Regions from separate parts of the Yersinia intermedia genome, predicted to be linked through region 2. Evidence: riboswitches for the same ligand, from Rfam matches in the RefSeq annotation. Region 2 holds a riboswitch; the other holds the start of a gene.

Region 1 (3,207 bases), 2.0 Mb from region 2:
TAACTGAGAGGTTTTATCATGATTTCTGCCAGTTCTCTTAACTCAGAGCTCATAAATAAAATCGCCCAGGATTTTGCCCAAGCCACCGGGTTGGCGGTGGTAGTGGTGAATATTCACGGTGAGGAAATCTCTGACCTGTTTAATTTCACTCCATTTTGTCAATTAATGCGTCAAGATCCGGTTAACCATCTACGTTGTCGGATGAGTGATCGTTGTGGTGGTCTTGAAGCATCCAAATCCAATGAGCCATGTATCTACCGCTGTCATGCTGGATTAACGGATTTTTCTATTCCTTTGGTGATTGCCGGCCATCTGGTGGGTTTTGTGTTATGTGGTCAGGTCCGGCTGCATGCAGATGTTTACCTTATTGATATTCTGAATATCGATAACCACTGGCAGCAGAATCCGGCGCTAATGGATGAGTTCCATAATGTGCCGATAATGGATTTTTCGCGGGTAATAGCCTCGGCTGATTTACTGAAGCTGATTGTTGAGAACTGCCTGAAAAAACACCTCAATTTTGTTGTGATCAATGACAATATGGGGAGCAAAGATCCAGGCAGGGTACGGCCGGTTCATCCGCATGACAGCAAAATGAAGAAAGCACTACGCTATATAGACACGCATTTATCAGAAGAGCTACGGTTGGAAGAGGTGGCTGGCAAGGTGTATCTCAGCCCTTACTATTTCAGTAAGTTATTTAAAAAATATCAGGGGATCGGCTTCAATGCCTGGGTCAACCAACAACGTATGGCTAATGCCAGAGAGATGTTGCAGCACAGTGATTGGAGCATTGCCAGCATTGCCAAAAATCTTGGTTTTTCCCAAACCAGCTACTTTTGCAAGGTGTTCCGCCAGACCTATAATGTGACACCGCAGGTATTTCGTTCACTTTCTTCTGAACGCAGTGAAATGAAATGACAGTTATTGATCTAATAACAATTAGTCATGTTCTATGTTCACGTTTATATATTTAAAAACTGTGCCAGCTATTAATGTATAAAATAAATAATGACAATTTTTTGTTATGTTTTTATATATGATTTATATCTTAACTCATTGTTTTTGTTTGGATTTAAATCTAATGGCGGCAATTTTTTGTTGTGGTGACACTAAAAAATAACCGCCAAAAAATGAAATTAACCATTTTTTATTTGTGGAAAAGAGTATATTAACGTTAACTGGATTTAATAAACCAGTTGACGTTACAACTGTGTAAATAAAGAGATAAATTCTATAACGAAATAGAAATAAAATAATCTACTGTATTAGATAAATACATACCCCAATCTAGTTGGCGTCGCAGCAAGGCAGCAAACGAGTAAACCCCGCCGGCTGACTAAGGTCAGTAATGCAGGTGCGTGATAGCTGCTAACACCGCTGTAGCTGCCAATACGATGGGGAAGTTACTGAAATGGTTATGTCGTGTACGCATTGGCACTTAATACACGACAGGGAAGGGGGTGACAATCCCCCGCAGCCCCCGCTGCTGTGATGCCGACGAACCCGCTGAAACCACTGATCCATCGGATTGGGAAGGTGCGGGGGAGGATGACGCTAAGCCAGAAGACCAGCCAAATCGGTAAAATATATTCAACTCCTTCGGTGGGAAGTGGGTTGTCATCAGATGCGCGCTGCGGTGACGTTGCGCAGACGCACCTTTTTGACACTGCATATCCCGCTCGAAATGGCGGGATTTTTTATGCAACGGTCTGGCAAACAAGCATTTATTATCGCAGGTACCGGCAGTGGATGCGGTAAAACAACCGTGACGTTGGGTATTCTGCGGGCGCTGATGGCGCGCGGGTTGTCTGTGCAGCCGTTTAAGGTCGGGCCAGATTACCTGGATACCGGTTGGCATAGCGCCGTCAGTGGTGTTACCTCGCGTAATCTTGATGCTTTTATGCTGCCGCCTGCGACCTTGAATGGGTTATATAACCAGCACATGCGCCATGCTGATGTGGCGGTGATCGAAGGTGTGATGGGCTTGTATGACGGCTACGGCACTGATCCCGATTATTGCAGTAGTGCGGCGATGGCCAAGCAACTGGGCTGCCCAGTTATCTTACTGGTGGATGGCAAGGCGGTATCCACCTCGGTTGCGGCTACCGTGCTGGGGTTCTGCCAGTTTGACCCAAATCTCACCATCGCAGGCGTGATTGTTAACCGTGTTAATTCAGAAAACCATTATCAGCTAATCCGCCACGCCATCGAGCATTACTGCGGTATTCCCGTGCTGGGTCGCTTGCCGGTGATGGACGATGTCGCACTGCCATCACGCCATTTAGGGTTGATACCGGTGCAAGAGCAGCGTGAGGGCGTGGCGGGTAAAACCCAGCAGCCCGACAGCTCGCCCCGCTGGCAACGGCTGGCACAGCAGGTTGAAGCCTTTATCGATCTCGACCGATTACTGGCATTGACGCATTGTGCGGCACAGCCTGCCGGCACCCCGCCTTCCTTACCTCCGTCTACACTGGCTAACGGCCTGACACTGGCCTTGGCCGAAGATGAAGCCTTCAATTTTTATTACCCCGATAACCTTGACCTGCTTGAGCAGGCAGGCGTGCGCATCCAACGTTTCAGCCCACTCCATGACCACCGGTTACCCGATTGCCAGATGATTTATCTCGGGGGCGGTTATCCCGAAATTCACGCGAGCCGCTTAGCAGCGAATACAGCGATGCATGCAGCGTTACAGCAAGCGCACCGCCAACAGATCCCGCTGTATGCCGAATGCGGTGGCCTGATGTATCTCGGTGATGGCTTAACGGATGAGAGTGGTCAGCGCCACCCGATGGTTGGCATTTTGGCCGGTGAGAGCCGGATGGGGAAACGGCTGACTCGCTTTGGTTACTGTCAGGCACAGGCCCGCAGTGACACTTTATTGGCTGCACAAGGTGAAATTCTGCGTGGTCATGAATTCCATTATTCCGATTTTACCAGCCCATTGCCGCCGGTATTTGATAGTAGCAAATGGCGTGATGGCGTCGCTATTCAGCGCTGGCACAGTGGCTATCAACTTCAGCGCACTCAGGCCAGCTATCTGCATATCCATTTTGCCCAGCGCCCCGGTTTACTGAATGGCTGGCTGACGGCTGCTCGGAGCGTGCTATGACCCTGAGCGCATGGTTTATTGCTTTCTTGCTTGATAGCTGGCTCGGCGACCCGCCGCACTGGCCGCACCCGGTGCGCTGGATGGGTAACCTG
Region 2 (3,207 bases):
AACCTTGTACCAGCTTGACCGTCTCGTCATCCAGCCCGCTGCGCGGGGGATCGACAAAAATGGTCTCACAGTTATAACTGCTCAGGTCAATCCCCTTCAAACGGTTAAACTCGCGCACACCTAGCATTGCTTGGGTAAACTCTTCAGCCGACATGCGGATAATTTGCACGTTATCGATATTATTTGCCGCGATATTGTATTGCGCTGCCGCCACTGAGGGTTTAGCGATTTCTGTTGCCAACACGCGTGCAAAATTGCGTGCTAGCGCCAACGAGAAGTTACCATTACCGCAGTACAACTCCAATAAATCGCCACTGGCGTTCTTAGTGGTATCAATTGCCCATTCCAGCATATGGATATTCACCGCCGCATTCGGTTGGGTGAAACTATTCTCCACCTGACGATAAATCATTTCACGCCCGGCAACCGGCAATACTTCATCGATATAGTCATGATCCAACATAATTTTGGTTTTTGCCGCGCGCCCGATCAATTGCAAGTCGAAGCCTTGCGCTCGCAACTGATCACGTAATTCCAGCGCTTTCTGCTGCCACTCTTCATCTAATTGACGGTGATACAGCAAAGAAGCGATCAGTTTACCGCTTAGGGTAGATAAGTAATCAATCTGGAACAGTTTACGCCGCAAAATTGGTTCGGCTCTAATGGCTGTCATCAACGCGCTCATTAGACGATTGATCAACAAACTCGCCACCGGGAACTGTTCAACCCGGATACGCTGCTTAGTCTGCTGGTCAAACATGATGTGGTACAAGTCATCTTCATCGTGCCAAACGCGAAACTCTGCTCTCATGCGGTAATGTTCGGCAGGAGAACGGAATATTTCCGCAGCAGGTGCCTGAAACGGCGACATCATCGCCTGAAGACGGGCAGATTTTTCCGCCAGTTGTTGGTCGTAGCTGTCTGTCGGCAGGATGTCGGGAGTCATGATTCTTCTCGTCTGGCCATTATAAAAGAGGGTTACTGCTGCGGATTGTAGGGAAAGTGGGAGTGATGTCCAGTTTTGTTGTGTTTATTCACTATAACGAGGATGGAAGTCTAGACATCTATTTTACTTGATCGTAGCATTGCGATCCGGCCTCATGCTGTTACTTAAACACCTAAGAGTTAAAAGGGAATCCGGTGTAAATCCGGAGCTGACGCGCAGCGGTAAGGGGAAGTTACGGCGATAGGTTTCAACCAGACACTGTCCGCAAGGGCGGGAAGTCATCGCCAGCTCTATTTCACGGTATTAATTCATTTAAGTAATGAATAAGGCGTGACATCAGAGATCCCAAGCCCGAAGACCTGCCGGTATTACGTCGCAATATGCGTGGTCGTCGCGAACTATCGGCCATGGCACTGCGGCATCCGCCAATTGAGTTTGGATGCTTGTATTCATGACAATAAAAAAATATACGCTGCTCACAGCCCTTTCTGTGACAGCATTTTCTGGATGGGCCCAGGACAGCACCACAACAAGTAATGATGACATGGTGGTTACCGCCAATCGATTCCCCCAACCCATATCTTCTATCTTGGCTCCGGTTGATGTTGTTACTCGTAATGATATTGATCGCTGGCAATCAACTAACCTGAATGATGTTATGCGCCGCTTGCCTGGTGTGAACATTGCACAAACTGGTGGGCCTGGCCAACAGAGTTCCTTGTTTATCCGAGGTACAGATGCCAGGCATGTTTTAGTTCTGGTTGATGGTGTTCGTCTGAATCAGTCGGGTATCAGCGGTTCTTCTGATCTCAGCCAAATCCCTGTCTCTTTAGTACAGCGTATTGAATATATTCGTGGACCACGTTCTGCGGTATATGGTTCAGATGCTATCGGTGGGGTAGTAAACATCATTACTGTGCGTGAAGCCTTGGGTAGCACACTCACCGCAGGCGTGGGTTCGAATGGTTACCAGAACTACGGTGGTTCAACTCAGCAAAAACTGGGTGATAGCACCACGGTGACGTTGGCAGGAAATTACGATTACAGTAAAGGTTATGACATTGTTGCTGCTGGTAATACTGGCATGGCAAGCCAGCCGGATCGTGACGGATACATGGGGAAAATGCTGTGGGCAGGTGTTAATCATGATTTCAATAATCAATTCAGTGGCTTTGCGCGTGCTTACGGTTTCGATAACCGTAGTGACTATGATGGCAGTTATTATCCCGGTTCAGCATTATTAGATACCCGCCAGCTATCAAGCCGTACTTATGACACTGGGTTACGTTTTAAAAATGGAATTTATGCGTCTCAACTGATCGCAAGTTATAACCGCACTAAAGACTATAACTATGATCCATTGTTTGGTCGGCATGATGTATCCGCCTCTTTAGATGATGCAGAGCAATACAATTTACAATGGGGTAATACGCTGCAAGTCGGTAAAGGCGAGGTTAGTGCGGGGGCTGATTGGCAGGAGCAAACAACCAAACGCAAAGCGATGAATGCAACCAATTCTGATGAATACACATTGCGCAACACGGGTATTTATCTGACAGGGCAGCAACAGATCAATGATGTCACTTTAGAAGGCTCAGCGCGCAGTGACGATAATTCGCAATTTGGTTGGCACTCCACCTGGCAGACCAGCGCTGGCTGGGAGTTTATTGATGGCTATCGTTTGATCGGTTCTTACGGTACGGCCTATAAGGCTCCCAATTTAATGCAGCTTTATAGCGCCTATGGCGGTAACACGAACCTGAAACCAGAAGAAAGCAAACAATGGGAAGGCGGGCTTGAAGGCTTAACCGGGCCAGTAACTTGGCGCTTATCCACTTATCGTAATGATATTGAAGAACTTATAGACTATGACAGTAGTAGTAACCGTTACTACAATGTGAGTAAAGCGGTGATAAAAGGTGTGGAATGGACGGGAGCTTTCGACACCGGGCCGTTATCTCACCAAGTTACGTTAGAATATCTTGATCCTCGCGATGCTGAAACCAATCAAATTCTGGTGCGCCGCGCTAAGCAACAGGTTAAATACCAACTTGATTGGCAGGTGGCCGAGTTAGATTGGTCGGTAACATATCAATATCTTGGTCAGCGTTATGACAATACATTCGATCCAACCACTTTTGCACCAAGCTCAGTAAAATTGGGAGGGATTAGCCTTTGGGATCTAGCTGTTTCATATCCGGTCACCTCTCATCTCACAGTTCGTGGTAGAATTGCCAACCTGTTTGATAAAGATTATGAGA

The links. Region 2 has a riboswitch for cobalamin ahead of btuB (TonB-dependent vitamin B12 receptor BtuB). Riboswitches for the same ligand answer to the same signal wherever they lie in the genome.
Region 1: it holds a riboswitch for cobalamin, as region 2 does, so the genes downstream of both, EL015_RS13390 (cobyrinic acid a,c-diamide synthase CobB) here and btuB (TonB-dependent vitamin B12 receptor BtuB) in region 2, are expected to answer to the same signal.

Annotation. Positions count from the first base shown of each region.
Region 1 is NZ_LR134116.1:2,929,413-2,932,619, reverse strand. It holds gene pocR (transcriptional regulator PocR) at 19-921, shown strand; cobalamin riboswitch at 1,399-1,593, shown strand; gene EL015_RS13390 (cobyrinic acid a,c-diamide synthase CobB) at 1,703-3,115, shown strand; gene cbiB (adenosylcobinamide-phosphate synthase CbiB) at 3,112-3,207, shown strand, end outside.
Region 2 is NZ_LR134116.1:138,478-141,684, forward strand. It holds gene trmA (tRNA (uridine(54)-C5)-methyltransferase TrmA) at 1-946, opposite strand, end outside; cobalamin riboswitch at 1,077-1,327, shown strand; gene btuB (TonB-dependent vitamin B12 receptor BtuB) at 1,398-3,207, shown strand, end outside.